2 linked regions of the Lujinxingia vulgaris genome follow. The protein of the gene in region 2 interacts with the protein of the main gene of each other region in a pairwise test. Links are inferred from orthologs where the notes say so. Each region holds a gene or a part of one and is shown on either strand. Other genes may lie near its edges. The genes, in order: def and FRC98_RS14495.

What was found.
Region 1: the proteins of FRC98_RS14495 (region 2) and def interact in binary tests that used the Escherichia coli proteins (3 or more experiments, as listed by UniProt). The link is inferred for Lujinxingia vulgaris from one-to-one orthologs.

Annotation. Positions count from the first base shown.
Region 1 is NZ_VOSM01000002.1:108,098-122,745, forward strand. What follows is about bases 4,526-7,447. They hold def (peptide deformylase), read right to left. Parts: upstream 6,309-7,447; coding sequence 5,742-6,308; downstream 4,526-5,741. Other genes in these bases: rsmB (16S rRNA (cytosine(967)-C(5))-methyltransferase RsmB), read right to left, coding at 4,526-4,709; fmt (methionyl-tRNA formyltransferase), read right to left, coding at 4,725-5,723; FRC98_RS04175 (J domain-containing protein), read right to left, coding at 6,417-7,292; FRC98_RS04180 (hypothetical protein), read right to left, coding at 7,289-7,447. Outside these bases: FRC98_RS04145 (response regulator), read left to right, coding at 62-1,996; FRC98_RS04150 (CatA-like O-acetyltransferase), read right to left, coding at 2,020-2,664; rpe (ribulose-phosphate 3-epimerase), read right to left, coding at 2,693-3,364; more of rsmB, read right to left, coding at 3,387-4,525; more of FRC98_RS04180, read right to left, coding at 7,448-8,056; FRC98_RS04185 (hypothetical protein), read right to left, coding at 8,056-8,808; FRC98_RS04190 (serine/threonine-protein kinase), read left to right, coding at 8,979-10,583; FRC98_RS04195 (tetratricopeptide repeat protein), read left to right, coding at 10,580-11,404; FRC98_RS04200 (penicillin-insensitive murein endopeptidase), read left to right, coding at 11,842-12,897; FRC98_RS04205 (DUF3015 family protein), read right to left, coding at 12,925-13,560; FRC98_RS04210 (cation diffusion facilitator family transporter), read right to left, coding at 13,841-14,648. UniProt on the Escherichia coli protein: Removes the formyl group from the N-terminal Met of newly synthesized proteins. Requires at least a dipeptide for an efficient rate of reaction. N-terminal L-methionine is a prerequisite for activity but the enzyme has broad specificity at other positions.
Region 2 is NZ_VOSM01000007.1:116,354-131,048, reverse strand. What follows is about bases 7,099-10,067. They hold FRC98_RS14495 (aspartate-semialdehyde dehydrogenase), read right to left. Parts: upstream 9,103-10,067; coding sequence 8,095-9,102; downstream 7,099-8,094. Other genes in these bases: glyQ (glycine--tRNA ligase subunit alpha), read left to right, coding at 9,488-10,067; FRC98_RS14500 (MYXO-CTERM sorting domain-containing protein), read right to left, coding at 7,099-8,043. In the rest of the region: FRC98_RS14535 (fused MFS/spermidine synthase), read right to left, coding at 1-451; FRC98_RS14530 (hypothetical protein), read left to right, coding at 689-1,930; FRC98_RS14525 (CarD family transcriptional regulator), read right to left, coding at 2,059-2,547; FRC98_RS14520 (hypothetical protein), read right to left, coding at 3,073-3,426; FRC98_RS14515 (peptidylprolyl isomerase), read left to right, coding at 3,666-5,339; tRNA pseudouridine(38-40) synthase TruA, read right to left, coding at 5,312-6,124; FRC98_RS14505 (MXAN_2562 family outer membrane beta-barrel protein), read right to left, coding at 6,179-6,919; more of FRC98_RS14500, read right to left, coding at 6,973-7,098; more of glyQ, read left to right, coding at 10,068-10,366; glyS (glycine--tRNA ligase subunit beta), read left to right, coding at 10,442-12,532; FRC98_RS14480 (pseudouridine synthase), read right to left, coding at 13,235-13,834; FRC98_RS14475 (hypothetical protein), read right to left, coding at 13,900-14,103; FRC98_RS21605 (hypothetical protein), read right to left, coding at 14,190-14,695.

The sequences.
Region 1 (14,648 bases), on a different replicon or contig from region 2:
GCGACGCTACAGCCCAGCACGCCCCTCTCCGGGGTGGCGGGCAGGTGGCGAGGTGAGAGTGATGACGCAAGAACCCCCGGATGATGACGTTCGCGATGACGATCTCTCGGAGCTGCGACGGCGCCACGAGACGCTGATGCGCGGGCTGGAGATGCTCAGCCGCAGTGGCGCGCAGACCGGCCCGAAGGCCGTCGTGGGGCTCCTCGATGATGTGGTCGGCGGCGACGGCGGGGCGGTTCTTCAGGTGCGCGACGATGGCGAGATCAGCGTGCTCTGCGCCAGCGACCCCAGGCTGGAATCTCTGCAATGGTGGGTGGGAGATCTCACCGAGGCGGTGCTCGAAGGCAACCCTCTGGTGCTCGATGATGTGCGCGACCAGGGGGCCTGGCAGGCGATGCTCTCCTCGGTGTCGATGCCGGTGGCCTCGGTGATCATGGTGAGTGTGGGAACGCCGATCAACCCCGCGCTCTGGATCTGTGTGCACGCCGAGCCGGGGCGTTTTGGCCAGCCGGAGCTTGAGCGCGCGCAGGCGCTACGCGGGCTGCTCACCCAGGCGATGGTCGGGTGGATGGCCGGGCGACGCTGGGCGCTGATGAGTCACGAGCTGCGCACCCCGGTCAACGCGATGATCGGCTTTGCGGAGCTGCTTCGCGAGGAGCAGCAGGAGCGCCTGCCGGCCGAGGCGCTCGACAAGCTGGCGAGTATTGAGCGCTCCGGTGCCGAGGTGCTCGGCATTGTCAGTAACCTGGTCTCCCTGGCCCAACTTGAAGCGGGCGATGTGGAGCCGGAGGTTTACGACGTCGATGTGCACGAGACGCTTGATGCGGTGCTGGGACCCCTCGGCGCGGTCGCAAAACAGCGCGGCATTGAGGTGAGGGTGGAGCGGGCCAACGTCAACGCCGAGGTGCAATGCGATGGCGAGAAGCTCGTGCAGCTCTTTGACGGGGTCGTGGGGGAGGCGGTGCGCTTTAGCGCCGGCACCCAGGTCGAGGTGGAGCTGCGCGCCGACGAGAGCCGGGTCACGCTACGGGTGGGCGACCTTTCTCCCGGGCGCCGCGGTCGCGCGCGCAGGCTGGAGCAGTCCGTGCTGCGTCAGCTCGCCGAGCTGCTCGGGGTGAGCTACCGGGTGGAGCGCAGCGTGCGAAAGGGCACGGTGGTGGAGCTGGGCGTGCCGCGCGCCTTTGTGGGTCGGGGCGCCGAGCAGGTGAGTTTCTCGGAAGAGATCGAGCTCAACGAGAACGCCAAGCTGGTGCTGATCATCGACGACGATCGCGATACCCGCGGGGTGCTCAAGCGCACGCTCGAGCGGGTGGGGCACACCGTGGTGTGTGCGCGCGACGGCCGTGAGGGGTTGAGGCTGGCCTCGGAGGTGCGCCCCGACGTGATCACGCTTGATGTGATGATGCCCCGGATGGACGGCTGGACGGTACTGGAGCGTCTGAAAGAAGATCCCGATCTTCGAAAGATCCCCGTGATCATGCTCACCTTCGTCGATGATAAGCAGCGTGGGCTGGCGTTTGGCGCCGACCACTTCATGTCGAAGCCCGTCGACCGCCAGGAACTTCTGGAGGTGATGGAGGCCTACGAGAGCGCCGTGGAAGACGGCGACGTGCTCGTGGTGGAAGATGATGAGGCCTCGCGCCAGATGCTTGTGCGCCACCTGGAGCGCGAGGGCTTTCGGGTCACGGCGGCGTCCAACGGCGAAGAGGGCCTGGCGCGGCTGGAGGCGATCGAGCCCAGCCTGGTCTTTCTGGACCTGATGATGCCGCATGTCGACGGGTTTGAGTTTCTCCAACGTTTTCGGGAGCGCCCGAAGTTTAAAGATGTGCCCGTGGTGGTGATGACCGCCAAGTACCTCACCGCCGAGGACTACGCCCGCCTCTCCGGCAACGCCACCCAGATCGTGCAGAAGGGGGGCGGTGAGTATATGGGGCTTCTGGAGGAGCTTCGGGATCTGGTGGTGCGGCTGACCCGGGGAAAGGCGCGCCGGGGCTGAACTTTTGAGATGTCGGGGGGCGTTCAGCCGGCGTGGCCGGCCAGGGCGTCGATGCGCTCGCGCAACTTCTCAAAGAAGATCGCGACATCGCGGCCGTCGGCCAGCGCGTGGTGGGCGGTGAGCTGGAAGGTCGCCTCGTGGCGTCCGGGCTCGGCCTCCACAACTTTGCCCCAGGCGATGCGCGGCGCCGAGTCCAGAGGTTGGCCGGAGAAGGCGTGGCTGATGCTCTGGAAGTCCAGCCAGGGCATCGAGGTGATGTAGACGAGATCCAGGCGATCGTCGTCGCCTAAGAAGAGCTCGGGGAGGTTGCGGGAGCGATCGGCGTGCTCCTGGAGCGTGCGGCTGAACTCGGCGACATCGTCGACGTAGGGGGCCGTGGCGTAGTTGAAGGTGCCCCGGTCGCTCATCACGGTAAAGGAGGGGGTGATCTGCGCGACGCGCACCACACCCTCGTCATCGAGGCGCAGGCGCAGCGCGTCGGTGGCGTTGGCCGCCACGCAGACGGTGTGCAGCAGGGTGGCAAAGAGGCGAAGATCGCTGCGTTGGGTCAGCGCGACCAGCGGGCTGACATCGACGCGGGCGGCCACATCGAAGAAGGGGCGCTCAAAGCCCTTAAAAAACTCATAGTGGGGGCGGCGCTTCCAGGTGCTCAGGTCGATGCGTTCCATGATCGGGTCCGGGCGAAGACGTTGAGTCTTAGAGCGTGGCCTGCTGGCGGATGGCGTCGATGGCCTCTTTGTAGTTCGGCGCGCCGAAGATGGCGCTGCCGGCCACGAGTACATTGGCGCCGGCCTGGCGAAGCTGAGCGGCGTTGGAAGGGGAGACGCCGCCGTCGACTTCGATGTCGAGATCGACGCCCAGTTCGTCGTGGCGAGCCTTGAGCTGTGCGATCTTCTCGAGGGTGTGCGGGATGAAGGCCTGACCGCCGAAGCCGGGGTTGACGCTCATGATCAGGACCATGTCGAGGTCATGGGCCAGGTGATCGATCCAGCTCAGCGGGGTGGCCGGGTTGATGGCCAGGCCGGCCTTTTTGCCCAGGCTCTTGATGGTGTGCACCGCGCGGTGGGGGTGGCGGCTGGCCTCGGGGTGAAAGCACACAAGGTCAGCGCCGGCGCGGGCGAAGGGGCCGACGAAGTCGTCGGGGTTGTCGATCATCAGGTGCACGTCGAGAAAGGCGTCGGGCAGGGCCTTGCGCAGCGCCTCGACCACGGGCAGGCCGATGGTGATGTTGGGCACGTAGTGGCCGTCCATCACGTCGACGTGCAGCCAGTCGGCGCCGGCGTCGATCACCTCCTGGCATTGCTCACCGAGGCGGGCGAAGTCGGCCGAGAGGATCGAGGGGGCGATGCGAAGGGGGCGCGTCGTCATAGGGAAGCTCGGCGGTGGAAGTTCAGGGTTGGGCCAGGCGCAGGCGCGCCGCAAAGAAGGCGTCGCAGTCGTGGTCGCGCGGGTTTAAGTCGAGCTCACCCAGCGCATTGACGAAGGGGGCCCAGTCAAACTCGCTCTCGGGGAGCGGGGCGCGCTCAAGCTGCGGGTGGCGCTCAAGCAGGCGCTCGATCTGCTCGGGGCCTTCTTCGCGGGTGAAGGTGCAGACGCTGTAGACGAGCGTCGCGCCGGGGTTAAGCCGGCTCACAGCGTGGTCGAGGAGCTCGGATTGCACGCGGACGAGCGCGTCGACATCGGCCGGGGATCGGCGCCAGCGGGTCTCGGGGTGGCGGCGGATCACGCCCAGGCTGGAGCAGGGGGCGTCGACCAGGATGAGATCGAAGTTCCCATCGGCCTCGGGAAGATTTTGCAGGGTGGCCTCTCGGAGCACGACGGTGGGGTCGACTCGGAGGTCGGCAAGGGTGTTGGCGAGCATCTCCAGCTTGGTGGGGAGCGGGTCGCAGGCCACCAGAGTGTCGCCGGGGCCGAGCTGCTGGGCGAGGAGCAGCGATTTACCCCCCAGGCCGCAGCAGGCGTCGAGGGCGCGCATGCCCGGGCGCGCGCCGCAGTAGTGCGCAATGAGCTGACTTCCCAGATCCTGAATGGTCAGCGCGTGCGCTTCGAGCAGCGAGCGCAACTCTGGCGAGGAGCTCTCCGCCTTGAGCGCTCCGGGCGGAGCCTCAAGCGGGCTGACCCCTTCGGGCAGGGTGTCGAGCGGCTGCAAGCGGCGCAGGTAAAGGGGTGGACGGCCGGCAAAGGCCTCGGCCAGGGCCTCGGCGCGCTCCAGCCCGTGGCGACCCAGCAAGCGACGGGCGATCCAGTCCGGAAGCGAATACTTCAGCCCCAGGTAACGCGCCGGGTTGGCGCTGCGGTCGCGCTCCTCAAAAGGTTGCCACTTCTCTTTGCTGCGGAGCATGTTGCGCAACACGGCGTTGGCAAAGCCGGCGGTGCGCTGGCCGCAGGCCCGTTTGACGAGCTTGACAGCATCATTGACCAGGGCGTGGGCCGGGATGCGGTCCAGGTAGAGGAGCTGGTAGGTGGCCATGCGCAGGTTGAGGCGCACCGGGCGATCCAGGCTCTCGAGTTTGCGGGAGACAAAGCGCGAGAGCACCGTGTCGATGGAGCGCTGCCTGGCGAGCGTGCCGTAGACAAGCTCGGTGGCGAGCGCGCGGTCGCGGGCGTCGAGCTCGCTTGTGGCCAGCTGGTTGGAGAGCGCGATGTGGCTGTAGGCGTCGTCTTGCTCAATGCGGCTGAGCACATCGAGGGCGACTGTTCGGGCGGTGGTCACGGTGGGGAGCTCGGTTTAGTCGGAGCGCTCATCGGGGAGCAGAAAATGGTGGTCGGTCTGAAGATCAAAGCCGTTGAGGAAGTCGCTCACCGGAAGCGCGCGCTTGCCGGGGGCCTGCAACGTCAAACACTCGATGTAGCCCTGCCCGCACGCGATGTGCAGCCCCTGCTCATCGGCGCGAATGACCTCACCGGGGGCGGCGCCGGTATCCGCGCCGTTGGTTGCCGCGCTGTGCGCCCGCGCCAGATGAAGTTTGACGCGTTGCGGACCTTCGGGGGTGTGCAAAAAGGCAAAGGCCCCGGGCCAGGGGTTCATCCCGCGGATGAGATCGGCGACCTCGCGGGCGCTCTTTCGAAAGTCGATCTCCCCGTCGCTCTTCTTGAGCATCGGCGCGTAGGAAGACTGTGCGTCGTCTTGAACGATCGGGTTGAGGCTGTCGAGGTGAATCAGGCGCATCACGTCCTCAATCAGCTCGGCGCCCATCTCGGCCAGGCGATCATGAAGGTCTTGCGCGGTGTCGAGCTCCTCAATGGGCGTCTTGCGCTTAAGCAGCATCGGGCCTGTGTCCAGGCCGCGCTCCATCTGCATGATCGTCACGCCCGACTCGGCCTCTCCGCGCACAATGGCCCAGTTGATGGGCGCCGCACCGCGGTACGCAGGCAGCAATGAGGCGTGGATGTTGATGCAGCCGTAACGCGGCAGGAGCAGCACATCGTTGCGCAAAATCTGGCCGTAGGCCGCCACCACGATCACGTCGGGGTTCCAGGCGCGAAGATGCTCCAAAACCTCCGGGCCGCGCAGCTTCTCGGGCTGGTAGACCTCGATGCCGGCGGCCTCGGCGGCGACTTTCACCGGCGGCGGGGTGAGCTTTTTGCCGCGCCCGCTGGGGCGATCGGGGTTGGTCACCACGCCGACGACCTCGTCGGGGCTCTCAATGAGTTTCTGGAGCGCGGGCACCGCAAAATCGGGCGTGCCCATGTACACGATGCGAAGCGGCGAACGTGCGGCAGTCATCGGCAACCTTTAAAAAGTTCAGGAGGAGGGGGCGTCGTTGGCCTTCTCGGCCTCTTTGCGGCGCGCTTCTTCGAGCGCTTCCAGGTGCTTTTTATAACGCTTGAGCGCCATCTTGCGCTTGAGGTGGCTGAAGTGGTCGAGCATGAGCACGCCGTCGAGGTGGTCGATCTCGTGCTGCAGGCAGACCGCCAGCAGATCGTCAGCCTCAAGCTCAAAGGGGGAGCCGTCGCGGTCCAGCGCCTGCACCACGACTTTCTGGGCGCGGGTGACCTTGTCGTAGACCCCGGGAATGGAGAGGCAGCCCTCTTCCCAGACGATCTTGCCCTCGCGGTGCACGATCTCGGGGTTGACGAGGGTGATGAGCTCGCTGTCGGCGCCCTCTTCGCGGGAGGAGACGTCGATGACGGTGACTCGCCGGGTGTCGTTGACCTGCGGGGCGGCCAGCCCGATGCCGGGGGCGGCGTACATGGTCTCGACCATGCTGTCGATAAGCTCGCGCACCTCGTCGTCGACGGTGTCGACCGGGGTGCAGCGGGTCTTAAGGACGTCATCGGGGTAGAGGACGATGTCGAGCAAGGATGCCATGGTTCAACTCATCAAAAGTCTGGGAACGTGAGCACGCTGAAGCGTGTCTAGCCGAGGGGGTAACGGCTGGCAAGGGGGGAACCTTCCGCCGGCCGCCCGGGCGGCCGCTCAGGGGCGCAGCGTGTGGCGAAGGTAGGGCTCGCGCAGCGCCGGATCGCCGAGCACCGCCCAGGCGTCTTCGAGCGCGTCGCGGATCTCGAGGAGCGCGTCTTCGAAGGCGTGCGCGGTCTGAAAATCGATATGGCGCGGGTCGAAGCGGGCGTAGAGGCGGTGAAAGGCCTCGCGGATGGGCTGGGTGTCGGCGCCGCGGCGCACTTCCAGGATCGCGAAATAGTCCTCGTGGCGCACCGCCCTGAGCTTGCGGCGGATCACCTCGGCGTCGACGCTGGCCTCGGGGTGGGCGAAGTCGCGCTGGGGGAAGACCTGGTCGCGATCCACCCTGCGTGTGGCCCCGGTGTCGATGGCCTCAAGCGTCAGCTCACCGGCGCGAAAGACCCGGGAGGGCTCCGGTGCGGGGGGCTGCTCCTGAGGAGGTTCGCCGGGTTGCTCGGGATGCTCAAGGGGCGTCTGCGCCGCATGCGTCGCGGGGGAGGCCGGGGTGGGGGTGGCGCTCAATGAGACATCGAGCGCGGCGCCGATGCGGGTCGTCAGCGTCTCAGCGCTGGTCTCCGGCGGGAGCCAGGCTACCAGATCGAGGGTGTCGGTGGTGGCCTGCACGCGCTCGGGTTCGGGGAGCGGGCAGATGAGGATCAGCGGCACAAGCTGCCCCAGCGGGCGGCTGCGAATGGCGCCGGCCAGAATCTCCACGCGTTCGCCGCCCTGGTCATCGGCGATGATGATCAGGTCGGCTGGCGAGGCCTCAAAGCGGCGGATGCCGGCCGAGGGGAGGCGCTCGTGGTCGATCTCCAGATCCTGGAGCTCAAGCTGGTGGAGGCGGTCGGCCCATTGGGAGCCGGGGCGTCCGATGATCAGCAGGCGAATCATGAGGTGGCCAGTCTCCAGGCGACGAGCGTCTCGTGCAGAAGATCGTAGTTTTGAGGCCGCTCCGGCAGCGCCCCCGGCGAATCCAGGAGGGCGTCGAGGCGGCGGGCCTCAGCTTTGAGCGCACGTGCCTCGTCGGGGCTGAGCGCGGCGTCGCTCCAGCCTTCCACGATAGGGGCGATGGGGGAGGGGGCGCAACTTTTGAGCAGGGCGCCAAGATCGGTGCCCATCATCGCCTCGCGATGAAGCAGGCCGGCGGTGTAGAGCCGGCGAAGTCCGCTGAGCGCGGCCACACGCTGACCCGCGTCGATGGCGTCGAGTGTGGCGGGCAGCGCGCCGCGGTAGGCGCGAAGCACCCCGGAGGTGAGGGCGGCCTGCGCAAGCTCAACGGGGGCGATACGGTCAAAAGGCGCTTGAAGCTGCAGCGGGGTGGGGCTCGCCAGAAGTTCCAGCGCCAGCACGCTCTGGTGGAGCGCCATGCGCAAGATCTTCTCAACATCGAAGATCACACGCATGCAGTCGCGGCCGTCGGGGGCGGCCCCGGGAAGATGATCTTCGTAGGCGTCTTCAAAGGCGCGCAGCCCCAGGAGTGTGGAGGCCGGCAGGATCGTCACCCCGGCCAGGCGCCAGGCGCTCTCGAAACCCTCGGCGCCGGGGCCCTCCACCCAGGCCAGGAGCGCCGGCTCAGGGATCGGGTCGGCGGGCCGCCGCAGCGCGTAAGAGGGCTGCGGCGGCGGGCTCAGTGGCGGCAGGGTGGTGAGCTTCATCAGCGTTTGGCGACGACGTGGCCATCGCTATCGAGCGAGAAGCCTTTGGGGAGGGCGGCGCTCACCGCCTCGCGCTGCTCTTCGTCGATCGTCCACTCGGGGCGCTCGGCGAAGGCTTCGGCCAGTTTCTGCAAGATGCGCAGCGAATCTTCTTCGGTCAGTCGCGCGGCCAGGGCGGGACGAGCGATGTCGTCTTCGTTCTGGGCGAGGAGGGCGTCGACGGCCAGAAAGCGGATCGTCTCGTAGTCGTCTTCGACAAAGCGGGCGGTCTGCTCGGCCAGGCGGCGGTCGCAGAACTCGGCGGCGCGCAGCATCATCTCCTGCTTCTTCTCGGGGTTGCGCACATAGTCGATGTGCATGTCTTCGAGAAGTTCGACGACCACGTTGACCATATCCTCCAGGCTCAACAGGTCGGTGAGGACCTTGAGCGGCCAGTTGATCTTCTCTTCGACCCGCTTGAGGTAGGCGGTGATGGTACCGGCCACATCGACCTCACCGCGGCGCCCCAGGTCGACGAGGACCTCGTAGACGAACTCTTTCTCGTCGGCGTCGGTGGTGTGGTTGGGGGCGGTCTGCTCAAAGCGGGAGAGGAGCGCTAAGACGGCGTCTTCGTTGCCGATCTCGCGGAGCTGCTCCACCGCGTAGCTGCGCTCACCGGGCTGCACGTACATGTGCGAGACGGTCTTTTTGAGCTTGGTGATTTTGCGCTCTTGCGCTTTTTCTTTGTCGAAGAGGAAGTCGAGAAAACCCATGGTGCCTCCGAGGGGGTGGTGCCAACCTAACCATAAGGAGGGAGCAGCTACCACAGCGCGCCACAGCGCGACAAGGGGCGCGAGAGGCGCGCGCTTGCCCGCGCGCTCTGGCGAGGGTAGGGTGGGCGCGAGCAGGGAGCCGAAGAAGACGACGAGCGAGCGCGCCGAGTATGGGGCCAGAAGAGCAGCTGTTTGCGGCCGGAGATGTGATAGCGGGCCGCTACCGCATTGAAGAAGAGCTGGGCCGGGGGGCGTACGGCGTGGTGTTTCGTGCGATTCAGCTGGGCATTGGCCGCGCGGTGGCGCTCAAGACCCTTTTGCCCGGCGTGGGCGAAGAGGCCGAGGAGCGCCAGCGTTTTGAGCGCGAGGCGCTGCTGATCAGCCGGCTCAATCACCCCAACATCATCACCCTCTTTGACTACGGGGAGCATGAGGGGGTGAGGTTTATGGTGATGGAGTATGTGGAGGGCAAGAGCCTGGGCGATCTCATTGCCGAGCGCGGGCGCTTGAGCGCGGCTGCGGCGCGGCGCATCGTCGATCAGATGCTCGACGCGCTGCATCTGGCGCACGCGCAGGGGGTGGTCCACCGCGACTTAAAGCCCGAAAACATCCGCATCCTGGCTGGCGAGACGATGGATGGGGAGGGGGTGGAGGTGGTGAAAATTCTCGATTTTGGCATCGCCAAGATCGTGCAGCCCCAGGCGGAGGTTCCCTCGATGCTCGACCGTCTCACCGAGTCGGGCAAAGCGATGGGTACGCCACAATATATGAGCCCGGAGAACATCACCGGCGATCCGGTCACCCATAAGGCGGACCTCTACGCGGTGGGCCTGATTCTCTTTGAGATGCTCGCTGGCGAGGCCGCCTTTAAGGGGAAGACGCCGCGGGAGGTGATGGTCTCGCATGTGCGCGATGACGCGCCGATGTTGCCCGATGAGGAGGAGCTTCGGCCTTTTGCCCGGGCGCTGGCCGCGGCGCTGATCAAACAGCCCGACGATCGGGTGGCGTCCGCCCGGGCGATGCGGGTGATGCTGGAGCAGGACGGCGCCGGGCGACCTTCCGGCGCGTTGCTGGCAGCCGGAGCGGGGGCCGGGGCGGCCGAACGCTCGACGATGCGGGCCCTGGTGGCGGTGGCGCTGGGCGTGGCGGTGGTGGTCGTGTTGATGGCGGTAGCGCTGCTGATGCAGACGCCGGGTGAGACCGGCGTTGAGACCACCTCTGTGGTGGCGGCGTCTGAGCGAGAAGATGGCGCGGAAACACCATCGCCGAACGCGGCGCGCGAAGGCTTTGAGGCCGCCGTGGTGGAGCCGCAGCCCCGGCCGACGCCGGGTGAGGGCGAAGGAGAGGAGGTTGAACCTGCGTCCGAGGTCGATGTCGGTGAGCTTCAAGTACAAAACGTTGAGCAGCGCGCCGACGTTCCTGAACCTCGCGACGATGGGGCCGAGAGCCCCGAGGTTGCTCGTCGAAGCCTGGCGAGCGGGGCGGATGCGTACCACGCTCCATCTCGCGCGCGGCGGGTTCGCGCGCAGCCGGAGCGTGAGGAGTTGACGCGGCTTGTGCGCCTTGTGTCGACACCTCCCGGGGCGCGTGTCTCGGCCAATGGTCAGCCCCTGGGGACGACGCCGCTGAGCTGGGAGGCGCCCCTGGAAGGCGCGGTGCGCTTGAACTTCTCGTTGATCGGGTATCAGGATCAGGAGGTCTCGCTGAGCCCCGAGAGCGCTGAGGATGAGGTTGAGGTCACGCTGCGCCGCGCGCGCCTGGAGTTGATGCCATGAAAAGGTGCAAACTCGCCAATGGCCGCGGCCTGGCTGCTGCGACGGTGGCCGCGGGCCTGCTGATGGTCGCGTTACCGGCGGCGGCGCAGCAGGGCGGGGGCGATCCGCACGACGCGGCGCAGAACGCCGAGGTGCATTATCAGATCGCGATGCGCCTCTTTAATGAGGGGCGCTACCGGGAGTCGGTCGAGGAGTTCGACCAGGCGCTGGCTTTACTCGACGACCCCATCTTCTGGTGCAACCGGGCCGTACCCCTGGTCAAACTCGCCGAGATGGAGCAGGCCGGCGAGAGCTTGAGGCGCTGCCGTGACGGGTTTGAACCGCAGAGTGCGGATTATGCGCAGGTCGACGCACAGCTCAGCGGGCTGACGCTCGTAGCGCGCCGCGTCGAGCCGGCCGCACGCAGCGTCGCGCAGCTCGCCGGGCAACGCCCCCTGGAGGTGGCGCCGGTGATGTTGGACGAGGTTGAGGAGGAAGGCTCCGGCCGTCGGGTGGCCGGCTGGGCGCTGGCCGGCGCCGGGGTGGGGCTTCTGGCGTCGGCCTGGGTGATCGACCTTCGCAGCGCGCCGGTGGTTGAGGAGTTGGCCGAGGCCAGCGCGCAGGGGGCCAGCCGCCAGCGCTACGATGCGCTGCGCAGCGAGGTGGCGCTTCGCCAGCGCGTCTTCTGGTCGCTGGCTGGCGCCGGTGCGGCCGCCACGCTGGTGGGTGGTGGGCTTCTGACCTGGGATCTTCTCGAGGATGACGCCCGCCCCGCCACGCTCAGCCTGAACCCGCAGCTTCAACCGGGGCTGGTCGGAGTGGGGATTCGCTTGTCGCGTTGAGCGCGGTGAGCAACTTCAGGGACATACCAGAAGATGAGGGGGAGGGTTTTGTCGGCTGCGACCTGTCGCGTCGGCAGCGCCGCGCGGCCGGTCAGGCCGCCGCTGTGCTGCACGCGTCTGCGGGGGCAGAGCTGTGGCCCTGTTTGTGGCATCTGCGGCGTCCGTGAGGCGGATCGCTGGCCGGAAAGGCGCCCCTGGTCGAGATGTTGACCCCTCAGGTTAAGATCTGTAAGCTCGCGCGCCGGAAAGGGAATTTCTGACCAGTGATGAATGCCCGGCCTTAGATGTCAGGATGACGCGCCAGGGGAGTCGCCGCCGCGATGCGAGTGGTCGCCGCCGTACCGTTTTGGTCAACGGGCGCGCGGAGGTCGCGATCGCGGCAAGGGTGAGCGCGCGCGTCCGGACGAAGGCCGAGAGCAATGCCATGGGATGATTCTATGAGTTCGAACGCGACCGGGACGAAGTTCAAGTCGTGGGTGGGATGCAAGGCGCTGTTGGCGATGATGATCGGGGTGGCAGTGATGCTGGGGGCGGCTCCGGCGATGGCGCAGAGTCAGGCCTCGGTATCGGCCATGCTCCGGGGCACCATGCTGGGCATCGGGCCCTCGCCGGTGGCCAGCATGATCAACCCGCAGCAGGATGAGTGGCTCGACGATGAGGAGATTCAGGCCTGGCTCTGGCCTACACCGGTGGAGCGCGCCTGGCCTATGGATGAAGAAGGGCGGCCGGTGGTCGAGACGCGCCGGCGCGACGTCTTCTTTCATGAGGTGGGACCGCGCGACACCCTCTCCCGCATTCGCTCAATGTACCGCGTCACCACGGCGATGCTCGAAGAGATGAACCCGGAGCTCGACCTGCGCGATCTGCAGGTGGGCCAGCAGGTCAAAGTCTGGGAGCTCGACACCTCAAGCTGGGCGCGAAGTGTGGGGCGCTCCAACAGTGGGCGCTTGATCGGTGGGGAGCCGATGCCGCCTGGCGAGAGCTATATTTTGCTCTATCCGCACCGCGCCTTTGGTACCTATTACGCCGTCAGTGAGACGGTGCGCGTGCTCGACGCCTACTACCAGACCTTCCAGGATGCGCCGCCGCTGATTGTGGGCGATATGAGCTTTCGCACCGGTCGGGCCATCAACCCGCACCGCTCCCACCGTAGCGGGCGAGATGTGGATGTGACGCTGCCGCGCCTGGTGGAGCCTCCCAACTACAATCGTTTTCATTACATCCGCCGCGATCATCTCGACGCGCAGCGCACGCTCTGGATGGTGTTGAAGCTGCTCGAAGGGGGGCTGGTCGAGCACATCTTTTTGGACTGGTACCATCAGCGCACGCTCTACCGGCTGGCGCGCGACCAGGGCGCGCCCGAGGCGTGGCTGCGGGAGGTCTTTCAGTACCCGCGGCGCGGCGGGTCCGGGATTGTGCGGCATGAGCCCGGGCATCGAAAGCACCTGCACGTGCGCTACCGCTGCCAGCAGACCGACCGCTGGTGCGGCTGAGTGACCGCTCGCTCTAAAGTGGGGGGATTAGCCGGCGTAGGCGCCGGTGATCAGGGCGGTGGCCAGCTGCTGGTCGTGGCTGAGCGCCTCAGCGAGCGCGCGTAGAAAAGCGCGGGTCTCCTCGGCATCGATCGCGCGGGGATCGTTGAGGTGTTCCACCAGCGTGTGCCGCGCCTGGCGGGTGGCCTCGGCGAAGTCGGCGTAGTGGGCGGCGGGCACGCCGCAGAGGTGCGCCAGATCTTCGAGGGCGTCGCCGGCGCCGCGAGCGATGTGGTGGCGAAGCGCGTGCCCGTTGGAGCGCAGGTAGAGCTCGGCGCTGAGCTCATTGACGGCAAAGATCGTCAGCAGCACCGAACCCACGGTTGAGGCTGTGGCGGTGCCCAGCGCGGCGCTGGCGATGAGGGCGTTGGCGGTGTCGTTGCTCTCATCGACAGGTTCTTCAGGCGGCGGGTCTTGCTGCTCAGACGACGCCGAACTCTCGCTATTGGAACTTCCTTCGGAGGCTTCGGTGGAGTCGGTGGAACCGCCGGAGGTGCCTTCGCTGGCCGCCGAGGAGTCGGCGCTGCCGGCGGACGACTGGCCGCTTCCGGCCGACGAACCCTCGGAGCCGGCCGAGCTGTTGCCGGAGTCGCTGGCCGCGCCGTTGGCGCTGCTGGCAGACACGGGATGGGCTCCGTTGCCAACGCCGCTCGACGTGGAATGCGCCAGCGCCGGAGGCGAACACAAAAGCAGCCATGCCACGCTGAGAAGGCCCACCCGGGTGCGCGTCGTTGCCATCGTCGCCTCCATACAGAAGAGAAGTTCACCTCTGAGACTGCCAGAGCTTCAGCGGGCACGCAACGCTTGCGACAGGCGTTAACATGGCGCGGAAGCCGATGTTATGCGGTGATCGCCGAGGTGTGCAGCGCCCGAGTGAGGCTGTTAAGGCGTCTGGCCACCCGCGCTAACACGCCACGTCGGGGCCCGGTGCGTCGGGGGTTCGGCACTCGATGGTGGCGTGATTGACCTGAAAGCGCTCGCGCAGCTCGCGGCGCAGGGCGTCAGTTAAAGCGGTGGCGTCGGCCAGGGCGTCGATGCGGGTTTTGAGCACCACGCTTACAATGGCCTGACCGTCGTCGAGCCCCCAGGCGTGCATGTCGTGGATGGCGACGACGTCGGGGTGGGCCAGAAGCGTCGCCTTGAGGGCGGCGATGTCGAGGCCGGCCGGGGCGCGCTGCAGCAGGATGCGCACCGTGTCGCGCAGCAGCGGCCAGCTCCCGAGAAGGATCAGGAGCGCGATGACCAGGCTGGCTACCGGGTCGGCCACGGCGAGTCCGAAGTAACCCACGGCGATGGCCGAGACGATCGCCGCGACTGAGCCCAGCGCATCGGAGAGAAGGTGCAGCATGGCGCCGCGGGTGTTCACCGACTGGTCGCGACTTTTTGCCAGGTACCAGGCGCTTCCCAGGTTGACGCCCAGACCGGCCACCCCGGTCCAGAAGACGGCCGTCGCCTCCATGGCGGGCGGAGCCTGCAGGCGCTCTACGGCCTCAATGCTGATGAAGACGACGATGACAATGAGCCCGATGGCGTTGATCAAACCGCCCAACACCGGCGCGCGCTTTAACCCGAAGGTGTAGGCCGCCGAGGGGGCCTGGCTGGCGAGTTTGATGGCGAGCAGGGCGACCAGCAGCGCGCCCACGTCGGAGACCATGTGGCCGGCGTCGGAGAGCAGCGCGAGTGAGTTGGTCCAGAACCCGACGACGGTCTCA
Region 2 (14,695 bases):
CTCCGTTACTCGCTGCATACAGAAAATAAGGGTCGGAGGAGCGTCGGTGATTCAGCCGGGCAAACCAGGCCTGAATCAAGGGTGAGGTCGTTGAGAGCGCCAGAAAGGGGAGCCCCGCGCCCAGCCCCAGCGCCGCCAGCAGCCAGAGGTTAGGGTGCGAGTTCAACAGCGGGCTGCTCAGCGCCATCCGGTCCATGCTCAGCGGCAGCGCCACAAGCGCTGCCACCAGCAGCAGAGCGTGCAGCAGAAGTTGCGGCAGCGCCCGCAAACGCGAGACCCCGTGCGCCCAGAGGTAGCCCAGCAGCAACACCGCCTGAAAGAACATCATGCAGGTGTTCCACACCCCGGGCGTGCCTCCCAGCGAGGGCAGCAGCATCTTCCCCGCCATCGGCTGGACCATAAAGAGCAGCAGCGCGCTCAAGAAGATCGTGAGTGTAAACAAAAAGACCACAGCAACCTCGCAAACCCCTTGAAGGGGGACGCCTTTTGCCACCGGCACCAGCCTCATCCGTTTCGCCCCCAGACTAGAGCGCCGCTCTTCCCCCGTCGAGCGCCCCGCGAGCGCGATTGTTTGCTTCACGTCCCACACTGTACTACAACCTCAACGATACCCTCGGACCGCCGCGCGCCTGCCTCAACGCCCTGATGTTTCTCGCGACCTGCGCGCGCATCTTCTCTGGATTTTTTTATGAACCACCTCCCCCGTTCTCTCTGGCTGCTCGCCATCTCGCTTCTGATGCTCGCGCTCTCCGGCTGCGGCATCGACTTTGAAGCCCGCCAGCAACTCCCCGGCCAGGAGTGCCGCTTCGACCAGGACTGCGTCGAAGGCCTGGTGTGCACCCAGCGCCGCTGCCGCCCGATGAGCTCGCTCGACGCCGATCTTCCCGACAGCGATCTTCCCGACGCAGATACGCCGGACACCGATCTTCCTGACGCCGATACGCCGGACTCGGATCTGCCGGACTCCTTTGAGCCGGACACCGACATCATCCCCGGCACCTGCGACGAAGGTGATCGCGCCTGCGCCGATGAGCAGACCGCGCTGCGCTGCGACGCCGCCCCCGACGGTCAGACCGCATGGGTGCCCGTGCACTGCGTCGAAAACGAGTTCTGCGCCGAAGACCGCGGCGAGTGCCTGCCGCGCGAGCAGGCCCCCTGCTGTGAGGACGGCTGCGGCGATGACCAGATCTGCAACGAATGCCAGTGCATCGACATCGACCCCGAGGTCTGCAACTTCCAGGACCAGCCCTGCGAGGTTGAAGGCCAGGTCGCCAACGGCTTTATCTGCACCAACTTCGAGGGCAATGGCGAGCTGACCTGTCTGGGGATCTGCAACGGCGATCGCTCCAATCCCTCCTCGAGCTGCCCGGCGCCCAACACCCACTGCTACCTCGAAGAAGGCCAGCCCAACGGGGTCTGCCTCTCCAACTGCGAGCAGGGCGCTCGCTGCGCCACCGACGACATGACCTGCGTGGCCTATGAGCACGACGGCGGCTTTGGCCTCTGCGTCCCCACCAGCGACGATGAAGAGATTGGCGAAGAGTGCGACGAAGACGAGCCCTTTAGCTGCGCCGACGGCGGGCTCTGCGTCCAGGGCATCTGCCGCGCCTCGTGCCGGCCCTTCGGAGGTTATGGGGACTGCGAGGGCGAAGATGTGTGCCTGCCCGCCGGCCCCAACACCGGCGTGTGTGTGGACCCGGGCCCCAACGCCAACACCTCGGCCAATGACGCCTGCGATACATCTTCGGCCATCTGCGGCGGCGATGCGCTCGTCTGCGCCGAAGCGGGCTTTACTCCCAACGCCGACGGTGTCTGCCTGCAGATTTGCCGCCTCAACGCCAACGACTGCGCCGACGGCTCTCCCTGCTTTCCTTCCGGCGATGAAAACGAAGAGATCGGTATCTGCCTGACCCTGGGTGCCGGCCTCTAAGCTAGCGCAGGCATTCAGATACAAAAAAGCCGACGCTCCCAACTGGGGGGCGTCGGCTTTTTTGTGCTTTCGAAAACGTCTGCTGTGTCGCACTCACGCCACACAACGCGCTTTCCTGAGCGAAAAAATCAGGCCGTGAAGATGTGCTCGAGTTCTTCCATCACCGCCTCCTCGGAGGCGTCTTTGGCCACGGCCATCTCCTGCACCAGCAAACGCCGCGCCTTATCGAGCATCTTACGCTCGCCAAAGCTCAGGGCCTTGTGGAACTTCAGCAGGTTAAGATCGCGCAGCACCGCGGCGATCTCGTAGGGGCTGCCCGTCTGGATCTTCTCCAGGTAGGCGCGGTAGCGCCGGTTCCAGGTCTGCTGGTTCAGGTCCACGTCGCGCTCGCGCAGAATGTCGTAGACCTCATCAAGCTCCGAGGGGGTCATCACGCTGCGCAGCCCGACGTTTTTGACGTTATTGACCGGGATCATGATGCGCTTGTCCGAGTCCATCACGCGCAGCACGTAGAAGGTCTGGCTCGTGCCCATGATCTCTTTGGTGTCGATGCCCACCACCTCCGCCACCCCCTGTGCGGGGTAGACGGCCTTATCTCCAACCTTAAACGGGGTCACCTTGACTTCTCCTTACCAATGAGGCTGTGTGGCGAGGGCCTGCAACTGACGACGCCATCGCTCAACGAGGCGATGGGGCCGGGGCCCTGTACGATGCCGATTCGCCGCTGGAGTGCGCACGGGCCCAACTCGCCAGGCCGATGTCACATCTTCAAACGGAATGAGCGCGGGCGGAGCGCTCGGGGTTTGGCGCCTCCCGAGGGGTTCGGGGTACAAGCGTTGGGCTCTATGGCGAGGACGCACATTCCACCGGCGCTGGGGGGACTGAGAGAGCGCTGGACAAGTCGACAACGCTGAGCTACGAGGAGGGAGTAACCCTGCCTAAACGCGCCGCATTCCATCGTTTGCGCGCAGCTCAGCTCGTCGTGCCCGGCGCACGATAAAGCCCCAACAGTGTAGTCTGTTGGCGGCTCAAACACAACTATGTTGCGGGGGGATTTCGCAGGGAGGGACGCAGAGGAGCGTGCGCCAGAGAGAAAAACGCCCGCGCTTCAGGACGAAGCGCGGGCGGGTGCCACAGGTGCTTTAGCGAGAAAGCTCGCTGATCTTGATCAGGTTGTGCTGACGCGCCACATCCAGAAGCTTGGGCAGGGTGAAGGTGCCCAGCTTGCGGGCGTAGTCTTCGTTGCCGCCTTTGAAGCGCGCCTTGGTGATGGCGTCAACCAGCTCGGCCTTGGTGCCGAACTTGCTGCTGACAAGCTGGTGGGCGTTCCACAGACGAAGCAGCTTGGTGTTGCTCATGGTCTTGACGCCATGCTCAAACGCCTGGGCTTCTTCCTCGTCTTCGGGACGATCGAGCACCGCGATCACCTTTTCAGCGAGCGCCGCTTTGGAACCGAACTCATCTTTGACAATCTGCAGCGGGGTTTTCTTGGCCATAACAGGTCTCCCTTTTGAAAGTACGGCGCCGCCCTGAGCCTTCGCCTCCGGGCTGGGAGCAGCCATGGGGGGCGACGCTGCTATGGCAGCCACCGCGGGCGCGCCCTCCGAGTCTTCGGAACACAGGCGCACCGATCGTTTGTTGAGCGCCACGGCACACCGTGGCAAGGTCACTTCGCGAAAGGTCGCCTGAATTTTCAGGGCCGCTCACGCGAGCCCCCTCCTAACAGAGAGTCCCCATGCGCGCAAGCTCGACGCGACGACGACATCCCTTCCGCCCCGGCCTCCCCCTGCCCTCGCTGGCTTTAGCGCTGGCCCTGGTGCTGGCCGCCTGCGACAGCTCCGAGGAGAGCGCCCCGGAGAACACCTCCGCCGCGCAGGAGGCTTCGGCTGATAACTCAGCCGAACACCCCGCCGATCCCCCCGCCCCCACCTCCGAGGTCATCCGTGGCGAAGGCGTCTCGCTGACCCTGGGTGAGGTGGAAAAAGCTGTGGATCGCCTGCGCATCTTCGCCCCCCGCGGCGAAGACGGCTCCTTTGCCGCGCCCGACGAGCGCTGGTTTCGCACCCCGCAGGCCCAGTCCAGCCTGGTCAACAACCTGCTGCACTTTAAGGTGATGCGCCTGGCTGCCGAGGAGTGGGAGCTGAGCATCACCCCCGAAGATCGCATCAAACTTGTGCGCGAGCAGGAGCAGCTCGCGCCATTTTTGCCCCTCTTCGAAGAGAGCGACGAGAGCGCCACGCTGCGCAAACACCTCAATGAGGCCGGCTTAAGCGAAGACGACGTCCGCCACCTGGTCGACGACATGGTCTACGCCGAAAAGGTCCATCAGCAGCTGGTCGAGCGTTTTGACGATGAGGCCCTCTGGGCCATCTACGAGGCCGCCAACGACACCGCCACGCTGGTCGTCGTGCGCGGCACCAACACCCCCACCAGCCGCGAGATCGATGAGGCCGTGGTGGCGATGGCCGACGAGATCGAGGCCTACTACCGCGACAACCCCCAGCGCTACATGCGCCCGGAGACCGCGCGCCTGACCGTGCTCCGCCCCAAAGGCGGCGATAAGCCCGAGGCGGTGCGCGAGGCTGCCCGACGCCTGGAAGCCGGCGAAGACGCCGAGGCCATCGCCGCCGGCCTGGGCCTGGAGCTGCGCCCGGAAGCCTTCCTGATCAAACCCGAGAACCCGGCGATCTTTGAAGAAGACGCAAAAGACATCGGCTTTGAGATGAGCGGCCCCCGCGGCCAGTACGCCTACAAAGTGCTCGAGCGCATACCCCCACAACCCCTCGAGTTGACTCGCCCCCTCAAGCGCGAAATCGCCTCCCACCTGCTGCGCAGCCGCGGGGTGGTCGACTCGGCGCGCCGACGCCTGGAGCCCGCCCTGGGCATCATGGAAAAATTTCCGGTTGGCGAGGCGCTGAGCGACGCCCAGATCGAGACGATGGTCACCGAGCTTGAAAACGCCGGCTTTGAAGCGGTGCGCTCCGAGCCCTTCTCGCTTCAGGGCCGCGGCCTTGTGCCGGGCATCGGGCTTGTCGAAGACGTCGTTCAGGCCACCGCCTCACTGACGCTTAACAACCCCACGGTCAACGCCCCGGTGCAGTCGCGCGACGACGTCTACGTCTTCCGCATGGTCGACCGCAGCCGCGCCGAGCGCGACGCGTTCGAGGCCGAGCGCGAAGCCTTCCGCGAGACCTTTATGGCCCGAAACGCGCAGCGCTTTAACCAGGAGTTCGTCCAGAAAACCCGCGACGAGCGCAACATCACCGTCAACCTGGAGCCGGTGCGCCAGCGCTACCCCCTGATGAGCAAAGAAGAACAGAGCGCGTTTGTGGCCGAGCAAAACGCCGCGCCTCAACCAGCGCCGGCTCCCGAAGCCAGCGCTCAGCCCTCCCCCACCTCCGAGAGGTAAGCACCGCCGAGCTCCGGCTGCGGATCCTCCCAGGGATAATCCGGGTAAAACACACGCTCCAGGGTCAGCCCGCAGGCCGGTGCCGTCTGGCCGGCCAGCCGACGCTCGCCAGTCTCAAAGACCTCATCGAGACGCTCCAGCGCCATGCGCCCGGTGCCGATATCCACAAGCGTGCCCACCATGATGCGCACCATATGCTTGAGAAAGGCCGTGCCCTCGACCTCCACCTCCAGCATCGAGGGGCCGGCCTCAATCACCTCAATGCGGCGCATCTCCCGCACCGTCGTCGGGCTGTCGCAGCCCGCGGTCCGAAAGCCCCCGAAGTCATGGGTCCCCACCATCCTCGCTGCGGCCTGACGCATCAGCCCCAGGTCCAGCCGGCTTCCCATCTGCCAGACCCGATCGCCTAAAAAGGGGTGGTTAAAGCGGTGGTTCCAGATGCGGTAGCGGTAGATCTTGCCGCGGGCCGAATGCCGCGCATGAAAGCCCTCGCCAGCAAGCTCGGCGCGGGTCACGCAGATATCATCGTCGGTCAGCGCGTTGAGCGCGCGCACAAAATCCCACAGCCGCCTGGGGCTCTCATGGTCTACATGCGCCACCTGCCCCAGCGCGTGCACCCCGGCGTCGGTGCGGCTTGCGCCCTGCACCTTCACCGGCGCATCCGTGGCCAGCACCGTCTTCACCGCCCGGGTCAGCTCCCCCTCCACCGTGCGGTCTTCGGGCTGGATCTGCCAGCCGTGGTACGCCGTTCCCCGATACGCGATATGCAGCCTGATTCGCACCATCGGGTGCTCCTGCCGCTGAGCCTTGAGGCGCCTCTTTAAGAGGCGCCCTCACACTCAGTACTCAAACGCCAGCCCGAACGCGAAATGACGCGCGCTCAGGTCGATGCCTTCGCCGCCAAAGTTGTCGACGTTGGCCCAGGTGTATTCGGCAAAAAGATACGAGTTGTTGATGCCCCAGCTCATATCAAAGGCCGCCGCGCTACCCTCGTCGATGAAGTCCAGGTGGAAGTTCAGACCGGCGGTAACGTGCCAGCCGAACTTACCCCCCGAGGCGCGTTGCGCTTCCGTGCCCGCGGTCTCGCCATCGGCCCCGACCACGCGCCAGAGGTGGTAGTCGAGCCCGGCAGCGAGCTTGGGCACCAGCGGGATGCGGTGATGCAGCGCGCTGTAGTCGTAGCGGTACACCAGCCCGGCGCGCAGCGGAATAACCCGGAAACGCGCCTCATCGGTCAGATCCACCTCCGCGCCGTCGGGCAGGCGCAGACGCCCGCTCACCGAGCCGTAGCCGGCGTTAAACGCCAGGCCCAGTTTCCCAAAGCCATCCCAGAGGTGGTGGTCGTACTGCACCTCCCCCAGAAACATCGAGTCGCCCCCGAAGAACGCCTCAAAGGGGCCGCCCCCCTCGCCGAACTCCTGGTCGACCATCGGGCGGTACGCGCCACCCTTAAACTCAAAAAAACCATTGGCCGGCGACTGCGCGCTGGCCGAGGCCGCCCACAGCGTGGCGGCCATCATCACGACACTGGCACTGACGAGCGGGCCGAAGATGCGGCGAGCTCGGTTGGGGAGGTTCATCAGCAGGCTCCTTGAGCGTCTGCAAAAGACAGCATGAAGAGATTGAATAAGGTTCAAGCGCAGCGCGCATCATCGTCAGATTGGCGGCGACGGCGTCGCCCCACACCCAGCACCATCGTCGCCACCAGAAGCGTCCACAGGCTGGTCGAGCTGCCGCCGGTGCTGGCGCACCCGTAGCCGCCGGTTTCCGCGCCGCCGGCATCGACGTAGTAGTCCCAGAAGTCCTCGGTCTCAAGCACCTCGACTTCAATGTCGTTGGAGAGCAGGCTGTAGTTGCCCGCTTCATCCCGCGCGGCCACGGCCACATAGGCCACGGTGCCCTCTTCGAGGTTCACCGCGACCTCCCCCTCGCCAGTGGCCGGGTTAACGGTGAACGAAATCCCATCCCCTCTGGCGGGCACCTCATCGAGCTGCCCCGCCTCAAAGGGTTCGGCGCTCACCACGGCGTAGTAGGAGAGATCGTCTTCGTCGTCCTCGGAGAGCTCCAGGGTAAGGCGCATCGTGGTGGCCGTGGCGTACGCCTCGCTATCCAGCGCGGGAGCCTCCGGGCGGATCAGATCCATGATGACCCGCCCCTCGGTATAGTCGGCTCCCGTCTCCAGGTTGCTGAGATCGGTCAGGATATGAAGCTGCACAAAATGCTCCATATCGGTGGCTTCCGTCTCGCAGAGCTCCGCGTTGCTGAACCCCACCAGCTCGCGCAGCGCGACCTCCACCTCCGCCACGCCATCGACCAGGGTGAGCGCATCCTCATCGAGCGTCTGGCAGTCGGGGGCCTCATCTTCACGACAGTTGACCGCGTCGTTCGCCCCCCGCGACAGCTCGTAGATGTAGGGCCCTTCAAAGAACTGCTCGGCGCTGCCCACGGCGGGATCGCTGGCGTAGGTGGTCGTAAAGGAGAACTTCACCTGCGCGTCGGCTTCAATCTGCTTGCGGCAGACGTCGATGCCCGCTGTGATGGTGGCGCCGTTGTCGCTGATGAGCGCGTCACCCAGCGCGGCAGCCTCCGTACTCTGCACATACTGAGACTGGCGCGGGTCGCGCGCCTCCGCCTCACCAGTAGGCACCGTCCCCAACGCGGTGGCTCCCAGCAGCGCCAACGCCCATTTCTTCGAATTCATCATGCTCGAATCTCCATCCACCATCGAAACATAGTTAGCTCGCCCGCGCCCTGCTTACTGCGCGATGAGCGCCTCGGCGATCTGCACGGCGTTGAGCGCCGCGCCCTTTCGCAAATTGTCGGCCACCACCCAGAAATGCAGCGTGTTGGGGCGGTCGCGGTCCTGGCGAAGTCGGCCCACCCAGCAGGGGTCGGTGCCGGCGGCCTTGCGAGCCAGCGGATACGCGTTCTGCGCCGGATCATCAAGCACCGCCACGCCCGCAGCTTCTCTCAAAAGCTCGCGAACCTCCTCTACGCCCAATGCCCGCTCCAGATCGACCATCACCGACTCTCCGTGACCACGCACCACCGGCACGCGCACACAGGTCGCGGCGATCTCCACGCCTTCAAGACCCATGATTTTGCGTGTCTCGCGCATCATCTTTTCTTCTTCGCGGGTAAAGCCGTCATCCATAAACACGTCGATCTGCGGCAGTGCCTCAAACGCCAGTGGATGCGCAAACGTCGCCGGCTTCGATTCTTGTTCCCCGCCCAGATACGCCCGCGCCCCGGCCAGGAGCTCGTCGACGCCTTTTTGACCCGCGCCCGAGGCCGACTGGTAGGTGCTCACGACCACGCGTTTCAGGCCCGCGGCCTTCTTCAAGGGCTCCAGCACACACACCAGCTGGATCGTCGAGCAGTTCGGGTTGGCGATAATGCCCTTATGCTGCGCAATTGCCTGCGGGTTGACCTCCGGCACCACCAACGGCACGTCCGGGTCCATGCGAAACGCGCTGGTGTTGTCGATGACCACCGCGCCCGCCTCGACCGCCCGCGGCGCAAAGGCCTTGCTCACCGCGCCGCCGGCCGAGCTGAGCACGATGTCCACGCCCTCAAAGCTGGCTTCATCCAGATCTTCGATCACCGTGGTCCGACCCATCGCCTGGACCGTCGCCCCGGCCGAGCGCGACGAGGCCATCAGGCGCAGCTCGCCAAGCGGGAAATCGCGCTCTTCTAAGATCGCCAGCATCTCGCGGCCTACCGCGCCGGTTGCACCCACCAGGGCCACGTTTGGTTTTTTCATCGTCGCTTGCGCCATGGTTCGTCGCTCGTCGTTCAAAAATCGTCGTTAGAAATGGCTCTTCTGCGGGGCTCGTTGGCCTTCCCGATCGCAGCGCGCAACCTCGACGAAAACGCGCGCCCGGGCGGCCCGGCCGCAGAAGGCCGCCACCCTACAGAAGGCCCTCCCACACGGCAACCGGCGGGGCACGCGGCGCGGGCAGACCACTTCGGGGCCCTCCCACGCTCCCTTGATATGGCCCCCTTGTGATGGGGCTTTTTTGGCTCTATAAACGGCGCCCGTCGCGCGTAACGCCCTCGTACCCGGGTCATGTTCGCCGCGCGCGCCCCCTTTTTGATGTCCTTGCCTGTCTGAGAAATTGAACCTCCCAACTTTGTCACGAGCGACCATGAGCGCAGCGACTTTTCAGGATCTCATCCTCACCCTCCAAAACTTCTGGGCCGAGCAGGGCTGCATCGTCGCCCAGCCCTGGGATGTGGAGAAGGGTGCCGGCACCTACAACGCCCACACCTTCCTTCGCGCCTTAGGCCCGGAGCCCTGGAAGGTGGCCTACGTCGAGCCCTGCCGCCGCCCCACCGACGGTCGCTACGGCGAAAACCCCAACCGCCTGGGAAGCTACTTTCAGTTTCAGGTCTTGCTCAAACCGGGCCCCGACAACGTGCTCGATCTCTACTTCGACAGCCTGCGCGCCATCGGCGTCGACCCGCTCGAGCACGACCTGCGCCTGGTCGAAGACGACTGGGAGCAGCCCACCCTCGGCGCCTGGGGCCTCGGCTGGGAGGTCTGGATCGACGGCATGGAAGCCACGCAGTTTACGTACTTCCAGCAGGTCGGCGGCATTGAGCTCAGCCCCATCCCGGCAGAAATCACCTACGGTCTGGAGCGCATCGCCATGTTCTTGCAGGGCGTCGACAGCGTCTACGATCTGAAGTGGACCGAAGACGTCAGCTACGGGCAAATCCGCCACCAGGAAGAGGTCGAGTTCAGCCACTTCAACTTTGAAGAGGCCGACACCGAGCTGCATTTCCGCTGGTTCGACGAGTTCGAGGCCCAGGCCAAAGTGCTCATCGAGAAGGCGCTCGTGCAGCCGGCCTACGACTACATCATGAAGGCCAGCCACACCTTCAACGTGCTCGACGCCCGCGGCGCCATCAGCGTCACCGAGCGCCAGAAGTACATCGGCCGCATCCGCAACCTGGCCCGCGGCATCGCCCGCGCCCACCTCGACAATCGCGAGGCCCTGGGCTTCCCGCTCCTTCAGCGCTGAGCGACGCCCCCGGCCAACCGCGCCCCCTGCGGCCTCCCCCCACGTTTAAACCGCTTCAGACCCCGGTGTGATGCTATGGAATTTATCTTTGAAATCGGCTGCGAAGAGCTGCCCGCCCGCTTCGTCCCGGCCGCCCTCGACCAGCTGCGCGACTTTTTCGTTGAGGCCGCCGCCGACGCCCGCCTCACCCACGGGGCCGTCCGCACCATGGGCACCCCGCGCCGCCTCACCCTTTTGATCGACGAGCTCGCCAGCGCTCAAGAAGACCTGAGCGAAGAGCGCACAGGCCCCCCCCTCAAAGCCGCCTACCGCGACGGCCAGCCCACCAAAGCCGCCGAAGGCTTCGCCCGCGGCCAGGGCGTCGCCCTCGAAGACCTCTACACCGTCGAGACCGAGAAGGGCGACTACATCGCCGCCAAAGTTTTCGAAAAGGGCCAGCCCGCCACCGAGATCCTTCCCGCCCTCCTCGAAGGCATCCTGGCCAAGTTGAACTTCCCCAAATCCATGCGCTGGGCCGATCTCTCGCTCAGCTTCGCGCGCCCCGTGCGCTGGATCGTGGCCGTGGCCGGCGGTGAGCTCGTCAAGATGAGCTTCGCCGGCGTCACCAGCCAGACCCAGACCTACGGTCACCGCTTCGCCGCCCCCGGCCCCATCGAGGTCAGCTCCATCGCGGGTTACCTCGACGACCTGCGCGCGGCAGAAGTCGAGCCCGACCCCGCCGCCCGCAAAGCCACCATCGAGGTCGCCCTCAAAGAGCACGCCGAGACCATCGGCGCCCGCGTCATCGAAGACCCCGAGCTCGTCGACGAGGTCACCTACCTCGTCGAAAAACCCTTCGCCGTCACCCTGCCCTTCAGCGAAGCCTACCTGGAGCTGCCGCCGGAGGTGCTCATCAGCTCGATGCGCTCCCACCAGCGCTACTTCGCGCTGGAAAACCCCGACGGCACAGGCCTGATGGCCGCCTGCGTCATCATCTACAACACCCCCGTCCGCGACCCCGAGCTCGTCGCCAAGGGCAACCTGCGCGTCCTCAAGGCTCGCCTCGACGACGCCCGCTTCTTCTGGGACCGCGACCTCAAGACCCCGCTCGAAGCTCGCATCCAGGACCTGGAGCGCGTCGTCTGGCTCGCCAAGATCGGCACCATGAAAGAGCGCACCGAACGCATCGGTGAGCTGGCCGGACGCGTCGGCAAAACCCTGGGGCTGGAGGGCCAGGCCCTTCAAGACGCCGAGCGCGCAGGTCTCCTCTCCAAAGCCGACCTCGTCACCCAGCTCGTCTTCGAGTTCACCGACCTCCAGGGCGTGATGGGCCGCGCCTACGCCCAAAAATCCGGTGAAAACGAGGCCGTCGCGCAGGCCATCTACGACCAGTATTTGCCGAAAGGCGCCGACGAAGAGCTCCCCGGCTCCGATGTGGGCGCGGCGGTCGCCATCGCCGAAAAACTCGACGCCATCGTCGGCTGCTTCGGCATCGGTCTTGTGCCTTCGTCCAACGCCGACCCCTACGGCCTGCGCCGCGCCGCCCTGGGCGTCATCCGCATCCTCGACGCCGCAGGCTACAACGTCACCCTCGACCAGCTCATCGACGCGGCCATCGCCACCTACCAGGCCAAAAACCCCGGCGTCCTTAACGACGACACCGCCAGCCTCGCCAGCGCAGTCAAAGCCTTCCTCGTCACTCGCCTCGACTATCTCTTGCGCGACGCCGCCCCCACCGATGTGGTCAACGCTGTGCTCGCTGCCGGCGTCACCGACATCCCCTCGGTCCGCGGCCGCGTCAAAGCCCTGGCCGGCCTCCGCGACCAGGCCGACTTCGAGCCCCTGGCCATCGGCTTCAAACGCGTCGTCAACATTCTCGCCAAGCAGGCCTCCGAGCTCGGCGAAGCTCCCAAGGTCAACCCGGAGCTCCTGCAAGAAGACGCCGAAAAAGCCCTCTTCGACGCCTTCACCTCCACCCGCACCGAGGTCGACGCCGCGCTCGCCAGGAGCGACTGGCAAAAAGCCTGCGCCCAGCTCATCGGCCTCAAAGCCCCCGTCGACAGCTTCTTCGACGACGTCATGGTCATGACCGACGACACCGCCCTGCGCCAGAACCGACTCGCCCTCTTAAGCGGCCTGCGCGACCTCTTCTTCGGCGTCGCCGATATCTCAAAAATCCAGGCCTGAGTTTCAGCCAGGGGCGAAGACTCGCACCTTCTCCCCTGCCCTGATCAAAAAAACCCGGCAGGCCATCGCGGCCGCCGGGTTTTTTTGTTTAGGACAACGACTCGGGACACCGAGTTGGTGTTTTACTCAGGCAAATCCACAGCTAAGCGGGCTGAGTTGACGTTTTACTCAGGTAAATCCACAGCTCAGACCCCTGAGTTGGCGTTTTACTCAGGTAGATCCGCAGCTCAGACCCCTGAGTTGGCGTTTTACTCAGGTAGATCCGCAGCTCAGACCCCTGAGTTGGCGTTTTACTCAGGTAAATCCACAGCTCAGACCCCTGAGTTGGCGTTTTACTCAGGTAGATCCGCAGCTCAGACCCCTGAGTTGGCGTTTTACTCAGGTAGATCCGCAGCTCAGACCCCTGAGTTGGCGTTTTACTCAGGTAAATCCACAGCTCAGACCCCTGAGTTGGCGTTTTACTCAGGTAAATCCGCAGCTAAGCAGGCTGAGTTGCCATTCTCGACAGCCAGAACCGCAGGTAAGCCCCCTTACCTCTCTATCTGTCGTGAACAGAACCGCAGGTAAGCCCCCTTACCTCTCTATCTGTCGTGAACAGAACCGCTACTCAGACCCCTTACCTCCCGTTCTGGGCTGAACAGAACCACGACTCAGCCCCCTTAGCTGGCGTTCTGTCGTGAACAGAAGCGCGACTCAGACCCCTTACCCCTCGGGCCAGGGCCGCGGGTCATGGCCGAAGGCCGCCACATAGAGCTCTTTGAGCTCTTCGTCGCTCAGATGCCGACACCAGCGCAGCTTCAGCTCCCCCAGCTCCAGCGGGCCCAGGCGCACGCGCCGCAGCTTGCGAATCTGCAGGCCGCTGCGATCGCAGAGCTTTCGCACCTGCCGGTGGCGCCCCTCGGTGATGGCGATCTCGATCCACGTGCAACTCGAGCGCTCCGCCACCCACCCGGTGCGCGCCGGCAACGTGAACTTACCGGGCTCGTACTCCAGGGGCTCCTGCAGGGCTGTGAGAACCGGATCGTCCGGCCCGAGCTTCGCCTTCACTTTGACGTGATAGACCTTCTCGATCGGCGAAAGGTCCGAGGCGTCCCCCTCCATCGAGGTCGGCCCGGCGTAGTCCTTGTTGAGAAGAGCCTGGGCGAGTTTGCCGTCGTCGGTGAAGAGCAAAAGACCTTCGGTGTTGAAGTCGAGGCGACCCACATGCGGCAGAGGCTCAAAATGCTTCGGCACGTGGTCGTAGACCGTCGGGCGGTCCTCAAAATCCACCCGGGCGGTGATGCAGCCGGGGGGTTTGTTCATGATGAATGCGGGCATGGAATGGGGGGCTTGAGCTTAGAAGAAATGATTAAGTCGAAGCCGGACGCTCAACCGAGCCCCCGCTTCTTCTTAAAAACGTCGTGAGGTGTCGTATTGCCCTCGTCGATGTCGCGCTCTCCACGCTCCACCAACGACCGGACGTAATGAACATACTGCAAATAGGACAGAACCTCCTGCTTCATTTCACCCCAGGTCAGGTCATCCGGAAGCTCGCGAATAAACGCGATCAGCTCTTCTTTTGCGCTTGCCATCGGCATTCTCCTGCACCGTTTCACGTCCGTGGTGAAATCTACCATGAAGTGTGACCGCCTCACCCGCAACGCCCCCCCGATCGACACTAATTGAGATTCACAAAACGCCCCCGCACCCGCTGCGTATTGGGCGCATCGCCCTCGCCCCACAGCACCACGTAGACCGAGCCTGCGACGTGGTCGATGCTGACGCCGTAGGGCATGCGTGCCTGATCGCCGGTGTGCAGGTCGACACGGGCGGCCTGGGAGGTGAAGTCGCCCGACGCGTTGGCCAGGAAGCGCCGCGCATGCACGTTGAGGGCAGTGCCGCTGGACTGGCGGGTGATCCAGGCCACCGCGCCGCCGGTGGGGCCAGCGGCCACGTCGCCCAGGAGCGCTTCGCGGTTGGCGATAGCGCTGGAGGTGGTGTCGCTGCCGGCGCTCATGCGCGAGCCGTCTTTGACGATGATCTCGTTTCCAAAGCCCACGCCGCCGCTGTACGCCAGCCAGTGGCGGCCGTTGTTCTGGCCTTTGGAGAGGCGACCGCCCCGGTTCAGGTCGATGGTGGGGTGGGCGACGATGGCTTCAGCGGGGGTGGCTTTGGTTTCGCCCG